DNA from 2 places in the Rhodococcus sp. 4CII genome. Region 2 is predicted to be linked to the other one. Evidence: riboswitches for the same ligand, from Rfam matches in the RefSeq annotation. Region 2 holds a riboswitch; the other holds the start of a gene.
What was found. Region 2 has a riboswitch for glycine ahead of cycA (D-serine/D-alanine/glycine transporter). Riboswitches for the same ligand answer to the same signal wherever they lie in the genome.
Positions count from the first base shown of each region.

Region 1: it holds a riboswitch for glycine, as region 2 does, so the genes downstream of both, gcvP (aminomethyl-transferring glycine dehydrogenase) here and cycA (D-serine/D-alanine/glycine transporter) in region 2, are expected to answer to the same signal.

Region 1 covers NZ_JACCFE010000002.1:6,727,660-6,737,422, reverse strand. Annotated here, with positions in the region: gene H0B43_RS32075 (metallophosphoesterase) at 1-740, shown strand, start outside; gene gcvP (aminomethyl-transferring glycine dehydrogenase) at 786-3,638, opposite strand; glycine riboswitch at 3,814-3,935, opposite strand; gene H0B43_RS32065 (MerR family transcriptional regulator) at 4,005-4,625, opposite strand; gene H0B43_RS32060 (bifunctional nuclease family protein) at 4,909-5,382, opposite strand; gene H0B43_RS32055 (MerR family transcriptional regulator) at 5,524-6,264, opposite strand; gene garA (glycogen accumulation regulator GarA) at 6,261-6,761, opposite strand; gene gcvH (glycine cleavage system protein GcvH) at 7,080-7,484, opposite strand; gene H0B43_RS32040 (DUF881 domain-containing protein) at 7,527-8,273, opposite strand; gene H0B43_RS32035 (small basic family protein) at 8,281-8,643, opposite strand; gene H0B43_RS32030 (DUF881 domain-containing protein) at 8,676-9,539, opposite strand; gene H0B43_RS32025 (CDP-alcohol phosphatidyltransferase family protein) at 9,539-9,763, opposite strand, start outside.
Region 2 covers NZ_JACCFE010000002.1:4,501,816-4,511,578, forward strand. Annotated here, with positions in the region: gene H0B43_RS21555 (carboxyl transferase domain-containing protein) at 1-1,102, shown strand, start outside; gene cycA (D-serine/D-alanine/glycine transporter) at 1,145-2,635, opposite strand; glycine riboswitch at 2,791-2,895, opposite strand; gene H0B43_RS21565 (L-serine ammonia-lyase) at 2,966-4,348, opposite strand; gene glyA (serine hydroxymethyltransferase) at 4,446-5,714, opposite strand; gene gcvH (glycine cleavage system protein GcvH) at 5,711-6,115, opposite strand; gene gcvT (glycine cleavage system aminomethyltransferase GcvT) at 6,154-7,269, opposite strand; gene gcvP (aminomethyl-transferring glycine dehydrogenase) at 7,266-9,763, opposite strand, start outside.

The DNA of each region.
Region 1 (9,763 bases), 2.2 Mb from region 2:
CGCGACCACGGATCGTGCGCGTCCGGGTGCCACTGCGGCGCCTGCCCGCCGAATTCGACGGTGTGCGTGTGGCGCTCGTGTCCGACCTCCACGTCGGCCCGGCGCGGGGAGTGGATTTCACCCGCCGTGTCGTCGATCTGGTGAACTCCGAGAAGCCGGATCTGGTTGCGATTGCGGGCGATCTGGTCGACGGGACCGTCGCGAAGGTGTCGCCCGACCTGCAACCGCTCGGCGACCTCGACGCCCCGCTGGGGGTGTTCGGGGTCAGCGGCAATCACGAGTTCTACGCCGACGACGGTGGCCGGTGGCTGGATGTGTGGGATCGTCTGGGCATCCGGACGCTGCGCAACGAACACGCGACGCTCACCCGCGGCGGCGCCACCGTCGACATCGCGGGCATCCACGACTATTCGTCGCCGGCCCCGTACGAGCCGGACCTTCCCGCCGCGCTCGCCGGACGCGATCCGTCGAGGTTCGTCGTGCTACTTGCGCACGAGCCACGGCAGGCACTGGAGGCGTCGGATCTCGGTGTGGACCTGCAGTTGTCGGGGCACACGCACGGCGGGCAGATGTGGCCGCTGCGCTATCTGGTGCCGCTGCAGCAGCCGTCGGTGGCGGGTCTCGACCGGATCGGGAACACCGTCCTCTACACGACCCGTGGGGTGGGCGCGTGGGGTCCACCCGTGCGGGTGGGCGCCCCGCCGGAGATCACGATCCTCGAGTTGGTGCCAGAGGACTGACCTCGGCGGCGCCCGCCCCGCTGGAGCGGGACGGGCCGCCCTGCATCAGGCGCCTTCGAACGCGGAGATCGGCGGGCAGGAGCACACGAGGTTGCGGTCGCCGTGTGCGCCGTCGATGCGCCGCACCGCAGGCCACACCTTCGGCCGGGCCTTGCCGCGAGGGAACACGGCCGTCTCCCGGGTGTAGGGGTGGTTCCACTCCGCGGCCAGGCAGCCGGCCGTGTGCGGAGCCCCGCGCAGCGGGTTGTCGTCCACCGGCCATTCCCCCGCGCCCACGCGATCGATCTCGGCGCGGATCGCGATCATCGCCTCGCAGAAGGCATCGATCTCTTCCAGGTTCTCGCTCTCGGTGGGCTCCACCATCAGCGTGCCCGCCACCGGGAAGCTCATGGTCGGTGCGTGGAAACCGTAGTCGGCGAGGCGCTTTGCGACGTCGTCCACGGTCACACCGGTGTCCTTGGTGATCTGCCGGAGGTCGAGGATGCACTCGTGCGCCACCATTCCGCCCTCGCCGGTGTAGAGGACGGGGAAGTACTCGTCCAGGCGGCGCGCGATGTAGTTGGCCGAGGCGATGGCGGTCAGGCTTGCGCGGCGCAGTCCGACGGCGCCCATCATCCGGATGTACGCCCAGGTGATGGGAAGGATCGACGCGCTGCCGTAGGGGGCCGCGGAGATCGGCCCGGCGGTGCCGAGTTCGGGTGCGAGCGGATGTCCGGGCAGGAACGGCGTGAGGTGGGACCGCACGCCGATGGGACCGACACCGGGGCCGCCGCCGCCGTGCGGGATGCAGAACGTCTTGTGCAGATTGAGGTGGCTGACGTCGCCGCCGAACCGGCCCGGTCGGGCCAGGCCGACGAGGGCGTTGAGGTTGGCTCCGTCGACGTACACCTGGCCGCCGGCGTCGTGGACGGCGGCGCAGATGTCGGCGATCTCGTGCTCGTACACACCGTGCGTGGACGGGTAGGTGATCATGATCGCCGCGAGGCGCTCGGCGTGGTCGGCGATCTTCGCCCGCAGATCGTCCAGGTCGACGTCACCGTTCGGGCGGCAGGCGACGACCTCGACGCGCATCCCGGCCATGACCGCGGACGCGGCATTGGTGCCGTGGGCGCTCGACGGGATGAGGCAGGTGTCGCGGTGGTCGTCACCCCGGCTGAGGTGGTAGTTGCGGATCGCGAGCAGTCCCGCGTACTCGCCCTGGCTTCCGGCGTTCGGCTGCAGACTCACCGCGTCGTACCCGGTGACGGCCACGAGCCAGTTCTCGAGGTCCTTGATGATGCGGAGGATGCCCGGGGTGTCCCCGGTCGGCGCGAAGGGGTGCAGTCCGGCGAACGCGGGCCAGGTGATCGCTTCCATCTCGGCGGTGGCGTTGAGCTTCATCGTGCACGAGCCGAGCGGGATCATGCTGCGGTCGAGCGCAATGTCCTTGTCGGACAACGCCCGCAGGTAGCGCAGCATGGCCGTCTCGGTCCGGTAGCGCGTGAATGCCTCGTGCTGGAGGTAGTCGGATCCGCGGAGCTGCGCGTCCGGGACCGCCGTGCCCGTGGCCGCGGCCACGGCGCCGTCGCCGCCGAACGCCGCCAGCACGTGGGCCACGTCCTCCGCGGTGGTGGCCTCGTCGCACGCAACGGCGACGTGATCGGCGTCGACGAGCCGCAGGTTGATGCCGGCGGCCTTCGCCTGCGCCACGACATCCGACGCGCGGCCGTCGACCCGCACGAGAATCGTGTCGAAGAAGTGCTCGTGGACGACCCGGGCCCCGGTCTTGCGGAGTGCGGCAGCCAGGGAGTGTGCCGTGTTCGCGACGCGCAGCGCGATCGCCTTCAGCCCCTCGGCGCCGTGGTAGCTGGCGTACATGGCCGCGAGAATCGCCAGCAGCACCTGAGCGGTGCAGATGTTCGACGTGGCCTTCTCGCGGCGGATGTGCTGCTCGCGCGTCTGCAGCGCCAGCCGGTAGGCCTTGTCTCCGTCCGCGTCGACGGAGACGCCCACCAGACGGCCGGGGAGCTGCCGCGCGTGCTTGGTGTGTACGGCGAGGTAGCCGGCGTGCGGGCCGCCGAAGCCCATCGGGACACCGAAACGCTGGGTGGTGCCGAAGCAGGCGTCCGCACCGATCTCGCCGGGCGGGGTGAGGAGGGTGAGCGACAGCAGGTCGGCACCGACGGCGACCAGCGCGCCGCGCTCGTGGGCGGCGGCGATCACGTCGGTGTAGTCGACGATGCGGCCGGACGCACCGGGCATCTGTCCGAGAACGCCGAAGAAGTCGCCATCTGGCAGTCCGGCAGCCAGGTCGGTTACGACGATCTCGATGCCGAGCGGCTCCGCCCGGGTCTCGACGACGGCGAGGGTCTGCGGGAACAGGTCCGCGTCGACCACGAAGCGCGGTGACTTGCTCTTGCTCGCGCGGCGCAGCAACGTCATCGCCTCGGCTGCGGCGGTGGCCTCGTCGAGCATCGACGAGTTGGCGACCTCCATGCCGGTCAGGTCGGCGACCATCGTCTGGAAGTTGAGGAGGGCTTCGAGTCGGCCCTGGCTGATCTCGGGCTGGTACGGCGTGTAGGCGGTGTACCAGGCCGGGTTCTCGATGATGTTCCTGATCAGGACCGGCGGGGTGAGGGTGTCGTAGTAGCCGAGACCGATCATCGACGTCGCCACGGTGTTCTGGGCGGCGAGCGCAGACAGTTCGGCGAGCGCTTCGTGCTCGGAGACCGGCGCGGGCAAGGCGTCGAGACCGTCGGCGATGCCATCGGTGACGCCGTCCAGGATGACGGCAGGGACGGCCTTCGCTGCGAGATCGTCGAGCGATTCGGCTCCGACCAGTTCGAGAATGTGCGCGAGTTCCGCAGCGTTCGGGCCGACATGACGATCGGCGAATGTACGGCTTCCAGCGTCGATCACGACAACTCCCAAGCAGTTCGGAGGATCAGGACACGCCCCGCGTCGGCGGAACGTCCCTCCCCCTCTGTCGCCTGCTCTCGTCGAGCGCCTGAGAGATTCGGTACCGTCGTTCGCATGCGACGACGGCCCTTTCCCCGTGGGCGGGTGGGTGCTCCCACCGCTTTCCAGAGACGTCGGAGCCCGCACGGTCCTGTCTGCCTGAGAGATTGACGGGGAGGTGTTGCTCCTTCGGCGCCCGAACTCCCGCACACACTGTTTCTGTGCATGCAGTGCCCGGAACTCTCCCGCACGGCGTCGACGCACCGCCAGTCTATGTCACCGCTGCGGATGGCGGCGCAGGCAGCGTCCCGCTCGGATGGATGGAACCTACCCCGTCTTGCGGCTCACGCGGTTCTTGCGCCGCGACGCCAGTTCGTCCTCCGGGCTCTGCTCACTGTCGCCGCCGTCGGCCCGCTCGGCCGGGAAATCGGCGATGGTGCCGGTCAGTTCGCGCATCGCACCGCTGACCGCGATGCCGAACACGCCCTGCCCGCCCTGCAGCAGATCGACGACCTCTTCGGCGGACGTGCACTCGTAGACAGTGGTCCCGTCCGAGAAGAGTGTGATCTTCGCCAAGTCCCGCACTCCGCGCTTCCGGAGGTGGTCGACGGCCACGCGAATGTTCTGCAAGGATATTCCGGTGTCGAGCAGACGCTTGACGATCTTGAGGACGAGGATGTCTTTGAACGAGTACAGCCGCTGGCTTCCCGAACCCGCGGCGCCACGAATGGACGGCACCACGAGGGATGTGCGCGCCCAGTAATCGAGCTGGCGGTACGTGATTCCCGCGATCTGGCAGGCGATGGGGACGCGGTATCCGACGAGGTCGTCGGGCACGGAATCGTCCGGGAAGAGGCCCGGCTGGATCTCTTCGGAGCTGAACTCGGGCTCGGCAACGACGTCGCCGGGCGCAAGATTCAGCGCATTCTCCTGCGGCCGATCTCCCACTGACTACTCCCTCTCGCATGTTGCACTGAACCCGACGATCAGTGCGCCTGTGACGCGCGTCGCCAGTGTCCGCGACGAACCGCGGCACATCGGGCGGCGTGAACGCCACCAGTGACATCGAGCAAGTCCGTACCCTGAACCTACTCAGCGTACGCCCGATGCAATCTGCAGGGCAGAAAATCACTGCACTGAACGCTATGACTCCGAGGAGACCGGGTCAACGCAACGCGCCGGAAGAACCTCAACCGATACTGCGCGCCGAGGCTCATCCGCAGGGTGCAAGCTAGCCGTCAGTGGCCTTGAAATCGTCCGGCGACACGGACTCGAGGAATTCCTTGAACTTCTCGACCTCGTCTTCGCGCTCGTCCGGCATGACCAGACCGGCCTCGGTGAGCACCGCTTCTTCCGCGAAGATCGGCACCCCGATCCGGAGTGCGATGGCGATGGAATCGGACGGCCGGGCAGAGACCCGGGTGTTCTGGTCGAACACGAGGTCGGCATAGAACGTGCCCTCGCGGAGGTCCACGATGCGAACCTCTTTCAGAGTGCGTCCGAAAGCTTCGATCAGGTTCTTGATCAGGTCGTGGGTCAGCGGGCGCGCCGGCTCGACCCCCTGCTGTTCGAGCGCGATCGCGGTGGCCTCGGTCTGACCGATCCAGATGGGGAGGTACCGCTCGCCGTCGGTTTCACGCAACAGCAGAACAGGCTGACTTTGGGGCTGCTCGACACGAACTCCGATCACGTGCATTTCGCTCATCGCGTCTGCCTCCACCCTGCAATGGTCCGTCCGCGGCACACAATGCCGTACCAGGATTCTATTCGATTCGTGTCTGCTCTTCGACCGTACAGCCGTTCGAGCGCAGCGTCGTTGGGAAGTGTTCTCGGTGGGCGAACTCACTTACCGATCGAGCGCACCCCGGACTGCCGACTTCACCAGGCACGTGTGCAACGTGAGGGACAACGCGGCGAGTTCGCGCACCATCTCCTCGGCGCGATCCCGCGCACCGGCGTCGCGGCCCTTGGCCACCGGCCCGGCGATCTGCGCGACCAACCCGGCCTCACGGTCGGCCGCCAGTTTGAACGCACGCAGATGCCGCACCTCGAGCCCGAACTCGGACATGGCCCTCGCGGTGCGCGCCAGTGTCACTGCGTCCTCGTCGAAGAACCCCGCCGGTCCGGGAACGACCAGTCCCCCACGGGTCAGTTCGCCGAGGAACTTCTCGTCGATCCCGGCCCGCGCGATCAGGTCGTCGCGGCTGATCCGCACCTCGCGGTCGGTGAGGAACTCCTCCGGCGACACCTCGCCGGGCGCCACGGTGAGCGTCCGCGGCCGGCGCGGCGACGAATCGCCGGCGCCGACCGTGGCCACACCCCTGTCGATGGCCTCGAGTTGCTCCTTGATGACCTTCAGCGGCAGATACTGATCGCGCTGCGCGGTAAGGACGTAACGCAGTCGTTCACAGTCGGCGATCGAGAAACGCCGATACCCCGAGGGAGTGCGCTGCGGGCTGATGAGACCCTCGGCTTCGAGGAATCGGATCTTCGAGATCGTCACATCAGGAAAATCGGGGCGCAGTCGATCCAGCACCGAGCCGATCGACATCCCCGACTGCGCCTGCTGCTGCCGCACCGCGGTCATTGGCTACCCGCACCAGCTGACGTCTCACCGATCTGCGAACCACCGGCCGTGGTCCGGGGGCCGGTCAGGAAGACCAGCCTGAACTTCCCGATCTGGACCTCGTCACCATTGGCCAGCACAGCCGAATCGACCGGCTCCCGGTTGACGTAGGTGCCGTTGAGGCTGCCGACGTCGACAACCTGGAACTCGTCGTCCTCCTGGCGGAACTCCGCATGACGACGGCTGACCGTCACGTCGTCGAGGAAGATGTCGCTGTCGGGGTGCCGTCCCGCCGACGTCGTCGGCTGGTCGAGCAGAAAGCGCGACCCCGCGTTCGGGCCGCGCTTGACGACGAGCAGAGCAGAGCCCGCGGGCAGTCCCTCCACACCCGACACCGGGGCCTCCGGAGCCTGCGTTGCCGAGGAGCTGTCGAGCTCATTGAGAAAGTCCGCGCGGAAGACCGACGTGGTTTCCGCCGGCGACTCCCCATAGACCGCGTCGTTGCCGTTCTCGCTCACCGTTTCTCCTCCTAGTTCGATCATCCAGCAATATTCGCTGGACTACGCAATGCCACTCGGTACTACATAATTCGGTTCCCGTGCACATTAACTTCTGTGCAAACTCCCACGATCACATTCAAACTACGGACCTGCGCCCCGACACGGCACATGCGTTCACTTCGACCGTACCCTGCGCGCGCCGGTGCGTGTAGTGAGACAGGCCGCCAGCACATTACGAACCGGTATTCCGACAGCGGATTTCTCCGGCAACCCGGTTTTCCGGGCTGTCGGCGCGGTCCGCCGCGGTTTGATTACCGTTTCGCGGGTTCCCGGGAATCAGCCCGCCGCAATCTCGCCGTAGCCGGCGGCGTCCAGCATGTCGCCGAGGGCCGCGTCGAGGGTCGCCTCGTCGTCGACGGCGAGTTCCACCAGCCACCCCTGCCCGTAGGGGGCGGAGTTCACCAGTTCCGGGTTGCCGTCCAGATCAGCGTTGGCGGCAACAACTTTCGCCGTCAGCGGGGCGTAGATGTCGGAGACGCTCTTGGTCGATTCCACCTCGCCGAACGACTCGCCCGCCGTCACGTCCTCGTCGACTGCCGGAAGCTGGACGAAGACGACGTCGCCGAGTTGGGACTGCGCGAAATCGGTGATGCCGACGCGTACCGTCGTGGGCCCCGTCCGCTCGACCCACTCGTGTTCGGCGGTGTACCGACGATCGGCGGGGATTTCGAGCTCACTCACAGTGGCTTCCTTTCGATGGCATTCCGCGGGCGGATGCGAAGATCAATTTCCGGGCTGAGCGTATTGGCGAGGTTTCGCCTCTCGCAAGGCGGAGATCGTGACCTGCTGTGATTGTTCGATCGTCAGCTGGCCGCCGCTGCGCGCGACGGTGTCTACGACCCCTCCGGGAATGTTCAGGGCCGCCGCCAGAGTGGGCGGATCACCGATCGCGACCACGCCGTACGGTGCGCCGATCTTCCGGCCGTCCACCGACACACCGCCGGGCGAACCCGACACCCAGGAGTCGACACCGATCCGGATGGGTGCGCCGTCGGCGCCCTGGATCTGGACGGCCTCGGCGCCGGCGGCGCGCAATTCCTGCACGAGATCGAGCAGCACCTCGGAGCCGACCCCCTTGTTGGGATCGGTGATGCGCAGCGTCACGCCGGGGCCGGTGGCCGGTGCGCTTCCGACCTGGATCGACAGGGCCGTCAGGCGTGCCTGCGCCTCGTCGAGCGCAGCTCCGGAACTCCCGCTCTGTTGCAACGTGGCCAAGGTCTGTTCCAGCCCCGCGATCTCCTGGCGCAGGGCCGCCTCGCGTTGATTCAGGGTGTCCAGGACGACCAGCAGATCCGCGGGGCTCGCCGAGTCGAGGGTGTCGCCGGATCCGGTGTTCTTCACCTGCGTCACGATCGCAATTCCCAGTCCGCCGAGCAGGAGCGCGGCCAGGAGCGCGAAGACGACGTGCGAGCGCCGCGACGTCGCCGGTTCGTCCCCGTGCAGTTCGTGCTTGCCTTCGTGCCCGCTCATGTCCCGCTCACGCCCCGAACAGGCGCCGCCGGAGCGCCGCCGCGTTGCCGAAGATCCGGATGCCCAGCACCACGACGATCGCGGTCGACAACTGGGTTCCGACACCGAGTTGGTCACCGAGCCACACGATCAGAGCGGCCACCAGCACATTGAACACGAACGAGACGACGAACACCTTCGAGTCGAAGATCTCGTCGAGGTACGCGCGCAATCCGCCGAACACCGCATCGAGGGCGGCGACGACGGCGATGGGCAGGTAGGGCTGCACCGCGTCGGGCACTTGCGGGCTGAAGACCACTCCCAGCACGATGCCCACCATCAGGGCGAGCACCCCGTAGATCGCGGATCCACCCTTCAGTGCTGCCTTCATTCGTGTGACGCCTCCGTTCGACTCCGCGGTTGTCATCGTGTTCCTGCTTCCCGGGCCGCACGCACTTCCCGCGCCGGGGCAGCGGGCAGGTGGAGATCGTCGGCCTCCACCACCGCGAATCCGATGCCGTACAGCTGCGCCACGCTGGACATCCGCAGGTAGGCGTCGCTCACGACGAATCCGGTCTGCATCGGCCCCTGGGGGCCGATCGCCGACACCACATAGGGCGAGAACACCGGCTGATTGTCCACGAGCATTGCGCCACCGGCCTGCCGGATCGTCACGGACGGCCCCACCCGGACGTCGCCGACCGCGATGGCCTCCGCACCGCTCGCCCACAGCGAATTGACCACCGACTGCAGGTCGCGATCGAGCACCACGGCCTTCCCTCCGACGCTGCGCTGCGACGAATCGGACAGGTTGGGTTTGGCCGCCGGGTCCGTCAAGGTCACCGCCAGGCCCGGGCCGTGCACGGCCTCGAGTGCGGCGTCGCCTTCGAGGCCACGGAGCTCGCCGAGCAGCGCCGCACCGCGGGCGTCGCCCGCCAGCGCGGTGGCACGGGCGTCGTCGGCCTGCCCCGACAGTGTGTCCCGGGTGCCGGCGAGAGCGCCCGCGCGATCCTCGGCGTCGTGCACCTTGCCGAGAAGTTCGGAGCGCACCTGCTCGGTGCCGGGGATTCGCTCGGTGGCCTGCCGGTACGCGACCGACAGCACGAGACCAACAAGCAGTGCACCGATCGCGATCCACACCTGCCGGCCGACGCGAGTCTGCCGGGAATGGCCCTGCTCACGGTCCTCGGCGGCGCCTTCGTACCCGGGGTCCAGATGGTCGTTCATCAGGGACCTGAGCAGGGACGGCATCGGATTCCTGCGGATGCCGGAATCTGTCCGCTTCATCACTCGGCCCCGCGTTCATCGCCGCCCGGTCCTCGCACGGGAACGGTGCGCGCGACGGTCAGCGCGTTGAGGGTGTAGAGCAGTCCGGTCCAGACGTACAGCACCGTGCCCCAGATCAGCAGAGCCGCGCCGAGCGGTTGAGCCACGGTCGCGATACTCCAGTCACCGTGCGCCGCCAGGATCATCGGCAGCGCGAACATCAGCAGGAACGTCGCGCCCTTGCC
Region 2 (9,763 bases):
GCCCTACCTCGTCTATCTCCGGAATCCCACGACCGGCGGCGTATTCGCGTCCTGGGGCTCCCTCGGCCACGTCACGATCGCCGAGCCCGGAGCGCTCGTCGGATTCCTCGGACCGCGGGTGTTCGAGGCGCTGTACGACTCGCCGTTCCCGGCCGATGTCCAGACCGCCGAGAATCTCCACGCCCACGGACTCATCGACGCGGTGCGGCCGCCGGACCAGCTCGCCGAGATCGTCGACCGCGCGCTGCGCATCATCACCTCCGGCCGTAATGGCCGGCCGTCGCTCGCCGACGCGCCCGTGCGCGAGACCCTGCCGGACGTCCCTGCGTGGGAGTCGGTGGTCGCCTCGCGCCGCGAGGACCGCCCCGGGGTGCGCGACGTGATGTTCCACTCCGCCTCGGATGTGCTGCCGCTCAACGGAACCGGTCAGGGTGAGAACGACCCCGGCCTCATCCTCGCCCTCGTCCGGTTCGGTGACATGCCGTGCGTTCTGCTCGGCCAGGACCGTCGCGGACAGACCACCCGGTCGCCGCTCGGCCCCGGTGCACTGCGCGAAGCGCGGCGGGGAATGCGGCTGGCGGCCGAATTGAACCTGCCTCTGGTGACGGTCATCGACACCGCGGGGGCGGCGTTGTCGAAGGAAGCCGAGGAAGGCGGGCTGGCCGGGGAGATCGCACGCTGCATCGCGGACATGGTCTCCCTAGACGTTCCCACGATCTCCCTGCTGCTCGGGCAGGGCACCGGCGGCGGCGCGCTCGCGTTGATCCCGGCCGACCGGGTGCTCGCGGCCCGGCACGGCTGGTTGTCGCCGCTGCCGCCCGAAGGGGCGAGCGCAATTCTGCACCACGACATCGCGCATGCTCCGGACATGGCTGCCCGGCAGGGGATCCGGTCGTCCGACCTCCTCGCGAGCGGCATCGTCGACGAGGTTATTCCCGAATACCCCGACGCGGCAGAAGAATCCGCGGCATTCTGCACGCGCGTCGGGGCGGTACTCCACCGCGAGTTGTCGCTGCTCGACGCGGCGGACACCACCCAGCGACTCTCCGAACGTGCGGAGCGATTCGACCGGATCGGTCTATTGCAACCTGCACCTGCATGACCACGGTGCCGGGATCCCGATCGGATTCCCGGCACCGTGCGCTTACTCGTGGTGCGTTGCGGCGATCTCCGCCCGGAATGCCGCTTCTCGGGCCTGGTGCCCGGGGCGGCGCCGGAGGATCGACCATGCCACGCCGAGGATCGCGAACCACACCGGAGTCACCAGCAGCGCATGCAGGGTGTCGTCCTTCTGGGTGAGCGCCCAGATCAGGAATCCGAAGAAGGCGAGCACGACATAACACATCACGACGCCGCCGGGCATCTTGAACGTCGATGCCGCGTGCAGATGCGGACGACGCTTGCGGTACACCACGTAGCTGATCAAAATGATCGACCAGACGAACATGAAGAGCAGCGCGGAGATCGTCGTGACCAGGGTGAACGCGGCGATGATCGAGTTTCCGGCCGCGACCATCGCGACGCCGGCCAGAAGGAAGACACCCGACAGCATCAGGGCATTCGCCGGGACGTGACGCCGGGTCAGTGTGCCGAACCGCGTCGGGGCGTCACCCTCCTGCGCCAGGCCGTAGACCATCCGCGAGGTGGAGTAGATACCGGAATTCGCGGACGATGCGGCGGACGTCAGCACCACGAAGTTGATGACGGAGGCGGCGATGCCCAGACCCGCCAGGGTGAACATGGTGACGAACGGACTCTTGTCCGGGAGGATGTCACGCCACGGCGTGACGGAGACGATGACGACGAGTGCCACCACGTAGAACAACATGACGCGCACGGGGATGGAGTTGATCGCGCGGGGAAGATTCTTCTCCGGATCCTTGGCCTCCGCCGCTGTCGTGCCGACGAGTTCGATACCGACGAAGGCGAACGTCGCGATCTGGAACCCGGCAACGAAACCCATGGGGCCGGTGGGGAAGAGACCGCCGTCGTTCCACAGGTTCGAGAAACCGGCGACGGCACCGTCGGGCGAGGTGAAGTGGGTGAAGATCATCACGAGTCCGACGACGATCAGGCCGCCGATAGCGAGGATCTTGATCAGGGCGAACCAGAACTCGGTTTCACCGAAAGCCTTGACCGTGGGCAGGTTCAGCGCGATCAACAGTACGACCGCGCCGAGGGCGGGAATCCACAGCGGGAGATCGTGCCACCAGTACGTGACATAGCCGGCGATGGCGATGATGTCGGCGATGCCGGTGACGATCCAGCAGAACCAGTACGTCCATCCAGTGAAGAATCCCGCCCACGGCCCGAGCAGGTCCCCGGCGAAATCGGAGAAGGATTTGTAGCTCAGATTCGAGAGCAGAATCTCGCCCATCGCCCGCATCACGAAGAACAGCATGAAGCCGATGATCATGTAGACGAAGATGACGGACGGGCCGGCGAGTGAAATCGTCTTACCCGAGCCCATGAAGAGCCCGGTGCCGATGGCGCCGCCGATGGCGATCAGCTGGATGTGGCGATCGGACAGCTGGCGCGACAGATGCGCGCCTCCCGAATCACTGTCCTGTGGAGACGGGCTCGGGTCGGGAGGCGAGGCGACGGAGGCACGGGTCGGATTCGTTCGTTCGGACAAAGGAACTCCGTGTGGTCGTTGACGCGCAAGGCACGCCACGGTGGGTGGGCTGCCTCCCCGCTCTGTCATCGACCTGAGAGTTTCCGCGAGTGACGACCCGCTTGCCCCATCGGTGAGCCGACCCGGAATTGCAGTCGACCGCTTTCCAGAGGTGCCGTGCCGCGGCGGTACAGGTGCCTGAGAGTTTCCCGGGGAGGATTTGCTCCTTCGGCGCCCGCTGATCCAGATGGTGGAGGGCGGAACTCTCCCGCCGCGGCTCAGTGGCTTCTTCCGTTATGTGATCTGCCTCATACCATACCGTGAATAGCGTTCTGCCTCAATAGATATGAGTCAGCATTCGACGAGATTCACCGACACGTTCACGGCGAGACCCCCGGTGGAGGTCTCCTTGTACTTCGAACTCATGTCGGCGCCGGTGGCCCGCATCGTCTCGATCACCTGATCCAGGCTCACCCGGTGGGTTCCGTCGCCGCGCAGGGCCATCCGGGCGGCGTTGATCGCCTTACCCGCCGAGATGGCGTTGCGTTCGATGCACGGGATCTGCACCAGACCCCCGATGGGATCACACGTCAGACCCAGACTGTGTTCCATCGCGATCTCCGCCGAGTTCTCCACCTGTTCCGGGGTTCCGCCGAGGATCTCGGCGAGACCGGCGGCAGCCATCGACGCGGCGGACCCCACCTCACCCTGGCAGCCCACCTCGGCCCCGGAGATCGACGCCCGCTCCTTGTACAAGGATCCGACCGCACCCGCCGCCAGCAGGAAGCGCACCGCCGTGTCGTCCGGATCGGACCTTCCGGCGGGGGTGTAGTGCACCGCGTAGTGCAACACCGCCGGGATGATGCCGGCGGCGCCGTTGGTGGGGGCGGTGACGATCCTGCCGCCGGACGCGTTCTCCTCGTTGACGGCGAGAGCCACCAGGTTCACCCAGTCCTCCGCGAACGCGGGATCACGTTCGGGGTCTTCCACATTCAGCCGCTCGTACCAACCGCGGGCGCGCCGCCGCACCCGAAGGCTTCCGGGCAGGTACCCGTCCCGGCTGATGCCGCGTCGCTGGCACTCGACCATCACGTCGCGAATGTGCAGTAGCCGCGCCCGGACCTCCGACTCGGGGCGGAGAGCCCGTTCGTGTTCGAGCATGACCTCGCTGATCGTGAGACCGTAGTGCTCGGTGAGGTCCAGCAACTCGCGCGCCGACCCGAACGAGAGGGTGTTCGCGACGGCGCTGACGGACACCTCCGGTTCGTCGCCGGTGACGACGAACCCGCCGCCGATCGAATAGTACGTCTGCGCACGGAGTTCGCGGCCGCCCGCACCGATTGCGGTGAGGGTCATGGCGTTCGGGTGGAAGTCGAGGACGGTCAACGGATGCAGCACCATCTCGTCCTCCGCGAGCGCAATGTCCACCACGCCGCCGAGACGGATACGCCGACTCGCCCGCACCGCCTCCAGCCGCGCCTCCATCTCCTCGGTGGCGATGGTCTCCGGTCGGTACCCCTCGAGACCGAGGAGAATGGCGGACATGGTGCCGTGGCCCGCGCCGGTGGCCGCGAGCGATCCGTACAGATCGACGCGGACACCGGCGACGTCGTTGAGAACGCCGAGCGCGCCGAGGTCGGCGACGAACGTGCCCGCCGCCCGCATCGGCCCGACCGTGTGCGAACTGGACGGGCCGATACCGACCGAGAACAGGTCGAACACACTGATGGTCACGAGGTGAGATCCTTCCTGAGCATCGCAGCGAGTACCGCAGCGCAGCGAGGAACGCAGTGAGGAGCGGAGGGACGGATCGCGCCGGGAAACCTGTTCATTACAGTCCCGGGTAGAGCGGATATTTGTCCGCGAGGACGCGGACCTGAGCTGCCAGTCCGGTCGTGTCCGCGTCGGCGGGGGCGACGAGGGCCTGGGCGATCAGGTCGGCGACCGTCACGAAATCGTCCCGGCCGAAGCCGCGCGCGGCCAGTGCCGGTGTGCCGATCCGCAGTCCGGACGTCACCATCGGCGGCCGAGGATCGAACGGAACGGCGTTGCGGTTGACGGTGATTCCGATCGCGTCGAGCCGGTCCTCGGCCTGCTGTCCGTCGATGTCGGCATCCCGCAGATCGACGAGAACGAGGTGAACGTCCGTGCCACCGGTGAGGACACTGATTCCGGCTTCCTTGACGTCGGGGCGGCTGAGGCGCTCGGCGAGTACCTTGGCCCCGTCGAGGCAGCGTTCCTGGCGTTCCGCGAAATCGGGTTCGGCGGCCATCTTGAATGCCGTTGCCTTACCGGCGATCACGTGCTCGAGCGGTCCGCCCTGCTGGCCGGGGAAGACTGCGGAGTTGATCTTCTTCGCGATGGCCGCGTCGTTGGTCAGGATGATCCCGCCGCGGGGGCCGCCGAGGGTCTTGTGCGTCGTCGACGTGACGACGTGCGCGTGCGGTACCGGGGACGGGTGAAATCCGGTGGCGACCAGTCCGGCGAAGTGGGCCATGTCGACCATCAGGTAGGCGCCGACCTCGTCCGCGATTTCCCGGAACCGGGCGAAGTCCAACTGCCGCGGGTAGGCCGACCAGCCGGCGATGATCAGCTGCGGTCGGTGTTCGCGGGCTGCCTTCGCGACCTCGTCCATGTCGATCAGGTAGTCCTTCTCGGACACCCCGTACGCGGCCACGTTGTAGAGCTTGCCGGAGAAGTTCAGGCGCATGCCGTGGGTGAGGTGACCGCCGTCGGCGAGGGAGAGACCGAGGATCGTGTCACCGGGTTTGATCAGCGCGTGCATCACCGACGCGTTCGCGGTGGCCCCGGAATGCGGCTGCACGTTGGCGTATTCGGCGGCGAAGAGCGCCTTGACGCGGTCGATGGCGAGCTGCTCGATCGAGTCGACGTGCTCGCATCCGCCGTAGTAGCGGCGTCCGGGGTACCCCTCGGCGTACTTGTTGGTCAGCACGGAACCCTGCGCCTGCATGACCGCGAGCGGCGCGTGGTTCTCCGACGCGATCATCTCGAGGCCGGTGCGCTGCCGCTCGAGTTCCTTGCCGATGAGTGCGGCCACATCGGGATCGAAATCCGCGAGGTCGCGGTTCAGGACGCTCATGCGTTCGCCCCGTTCTTCTCGGCATACTCGGCGGCGGTGAGAAGCTCTCCGGCATCGGACGGCTGGACGGCGAACAGCCAGCCTTCCCCGTACGGGTCGGAGGTGACCAGGCCGGGATCGTCGACGGCGGCGGAGTTGATCAGGGTCACCCGACCGCTGACCGGCGGATACAGCTCGGAGACGGTCTTGGTCGATTCGACCTCGCCGCACGCTTCGCCGGCGACGATGGTGGCGCCGACCTCCGGCAGATCGACGAAGACGAGTTCGCCGAGCGAGTTGACGGCGACGGAGGTGATGCCGACGCGGACGGGTTCGTCGGGGAGGGCGGCGCCCGGCGCGATCAGGACCCACTCGTGGTCGTCGGTGTAGCTACGGTCGTCGGGGAAAGCTGCTGAAGACATGGGTGCACCTTTTTCGGGGCCGAAGGGAGTGGGACGGTTCAGGAACGGCGATAGAACGGCGACGGGGTGACCACGAACGGTTCCTTCTTGCCACGAATGTCGACGGTCAGTTCGGTGCCGGGTTCGCGGAGCGCGACGTCGACGAACGCCAGCGCGATCGGATGCCCGAGCGTCGGCGACAGGGCGCCGGACGTGATCGTGCCGACCGCGCTGCCACCGGACGCGTCATGGACGGTGTAGTCGGCGCGGGCGGCGCGGCGACCGGTGCCCGCGAGGCCGACGAGTACTCGCTGAGGAGCCTGCTCGGACAGCGTCTGCAGCGCCTCCCGACCGACGAACTCCTTGTTCAGCCGGACCACCTTGCCGAGACCGGCCTCGTACGGGTTCGTGCCGAGGGTCAGCTCGTGCCCGTAGAGCGCCATGCCCGCCTCGAGCCGCAGGGTGTCGCGGCAGGCGAGACCGGCGGGGACGCCGTCGCGGGCCGTCGTGGCATCCAGGAGCGCGCGCCACAACTGCACGGCCTGCTCGTTCGGCACGTACAGCTCGAATCCGTCCTCGCCGGTGTAGCCGGTGCGGGCCAGGAGGACGTCGATGTCCGCGACGACCGCCCGGGTGACCGCGTAGTACTTCAGCGCCGCGACGTCGGCAACCTGCCGGTCGGGGACGAGGGACTGCACGATGTCCTGCGCGGCCGGTCCCTGCACCGCGATCAGCGCGGTCTCGGCGGACTGGTCGTCGACCGTCGCCGAGAAACCCTCGGCGCGTGCGGCCAGCTCGCGGTACACGGCCGGGGCGTTCGCGGCGTTGGCGACCACGAGGAACTGTTCGTTGGCGAGACGGTAGACGACGAGGTCGTCGATCACACCACCGTCCGCGTTGCAGAGCAGCGAGTACTTGGCGCGGCCGACGCCGATCTTCGACAGCTCGCCGGCGAGCGCGTAGTCCAGCAGCGCACCGGATTCGGGTCCGGCGACGGCGATCTCACCCATGTGAGAGAGATCGAACAGTCCGGCAGTCTTGCGAACCGCATGGTGTTCGGCGAGTTCGCTGTCGTACTTCAGCGGCATCTGCCAGCCCGCGAAGTCGGTGAAGTGGGCGCCGAGCGAACCGTGCTCGCTCAGCAGCGGGGACGCGGACGTGGTGGTGAGGGTCATGCGAAGGCCTCCTCGGGGGTCTCGGCGATGGCCGGAGAATCGATGTCGGTGGTGTTCTCGAAGGCCTCGGGCGCGGGGCACGAGCACACGAGGTTGCGGTCGCCGTGCACGCCGTCGATGCGGCGAACCGGAGGCCAGTACTTGTTGCCGCGCAGCGACGCGACCGGGAAGGCGGCGAGGTGGCGCGGGTAGGGCAGATCCCAGGTGTCGGCGGTGACCTGCTCCGCGGTGTGCGGGGCCTGACGCAGCGGGCTGCGCTCGAGCGGCCACACGCCCTCGCCGACCAGATCGATTTCCCGGCGGATCGCGATCATCGCCTCGATGAAGCGGTCGAGTTCGGCCAGATCCTCGGATTCGGTCGGCTCGACCATCAGGGTGCCGTTGACCGGGAAAGACAGGGTGGGGGCGTGAAAACCGTAGTCGATCAACCGCTTTGCGACGTCCTCGGCGGTCACGCCGGTCGCCTTCGTGACCGGGCGCAGGTCCAGGATGCACTCGTGCGCCACCAGACCGGACGGCCCGGTGTACAGGACGGGGAAGTGCGCGTCGAGTGACTTCGCGACGTAGTTGGCGGACAGCACCGCGGTCTTGGTGGCCTCCGTCAGCCCGTCCGGGCCCATCAGCGCGATGTACGCCCAGGTGATCGGCAGGATTCCGGCAGACCCGTAGTTCGCCGCCGACACCGGGGTGCCGAGCTGGTCGCCGCCGAGCGGGTTGCCGGGCAGGAACGGGGCCAGGTGCTTGCGCACCGCGACCGGGCCGACGCCGGGCCCACCGCCGCCGTGCGGGATGCAGAACGTCTTGTGCAGGTTCAGGTGCGACACGTCGCCGCCGAACTGGCCGGGCTGGGCCAGGCCGACGAGTGCGTTGAGGTTCGCACCGTCGACGTACACCTGACCGCCGGCCTCGTGCACGAGATCGCACACCGTCCGCACGTCGTTCTCGTACACGCCGTGCGTGGACGGGTAGGTGAGCATGATCGCGGCGATCGTGCCCTCGTGCGCGGCGATCTTCGCGCGCAGATCGTCCAGGTCGATGTTGCCGTTCGACGCCGTCGCGACCACCACCACCCGCATGCCGGCGAGCACCGCGGAGGCGGCATTGGTGCCGTGCGCGGACTGCGGGATGAGGCAGATGTCCCGGCTGAGGTCGCCGCGGCTCTCGTGGTAGCCGTTGATGGCGAGCAGCCCGGCGAGCTCGCCCTGCGATCCGGCATTGGGCTGCAACGAGACCCGGTCGTACCCGGTGATCTCGCCCAGCCACCGCTCGAGCCCGCGGATCAGCTGCAGGTAGCCGCTGGTCTGCTCGACCGGAGCGTACGGGTGGATGGACGCGAAACCGGGCCAGCTGATCGGTTCCATTTCCACGGCGGAGTTGAGCTTCATCGTGCACGAGCCGAGCGGGATCATGGTGCGGTCGAGAGCGAGATCCTTGTCGGACAGCGCACGGAGGAAGCGCAGCATCGCCGTTTCGGACCGGTGCTCGTGGAACACGGGGTGCCGCAGGTAGTTCGACGTCCGCAGCAGCGACTGTGGCAGCCCGGACGCCGTGCCCGCCTGGGCTCCCGCGCCGAACGCGGACAGGACCCGGTCCACGATCTCGTCGGTGGTGCACTCGTCGCACGCGATCGCGACGTGGTCCGCGTCGACCAGTCGCAGGTTGATGCCGTCCCGGTCGGCGTGATCGACGACCTCGCGCGCCCGGGCCGGAACGCGCACCAGCACGGTGTCGAAGAAGCTGTCGTGGACCACCGAATGTCCGGCCGTGCGCAGACCGCCCGCGACGGCGGTCGCGTGAGCGTGTACCCGAGTCGCGATGGCGCGCAACCCTTCCGGGCCGTGGTACGCGGCGTACATCGCGGCGACGTTGGCGAGCAGGGCCTGCGCGGTACAGATGTTGCTGGTCGCCTTGTCGCGGCGGATGTGCTGTTCGCGGGTCTGCAACGCCAGCCGGTATGCGGGCTTGCCGTCGACGTCGACGGACACCCCGACCAGCCGGCCGGGGAGCATCCGCTCGAGACCGCCGCGGACCGCCATGTAGCCGGCGTGCGGACCACCGAAGAACAGGGGCACACCGAAGCGCTGGGCGGAGCCGACTGCGATGTCGGCGCCCTGCTCACCGGGCGGGGTGAGGAGCGTCAGCGACAGCAGATCGGCGGCAACCGTGGTGAGCGCCCCGCGCTCCTTGGCGGCGGCGATGAGCGGGGCCAGGTCGCGCACGTGCCCGCTCGCGCCGGGTGCCTGGAACACGACGCCGAACAGGTCTCCGTCCGGGAGTCCTCCGGAGAGGTCGGCCACCTCGACCTCGATGCCCACCGACCCGGCCCGGCCGCACACCACTGCGAGGGTCTGCGGCAGGCAGTCGGCGTCCACGACGACGCGGGGAGTCGACGACTTCGACTTGTTCGCGCGGCGCATCAGCAGCACCGCTTCCATCACCGCGGTGGCCTCGTCCAGCAGGGATGCGCCCGCGAGGGGGAGGGCCGTCAGGTCTT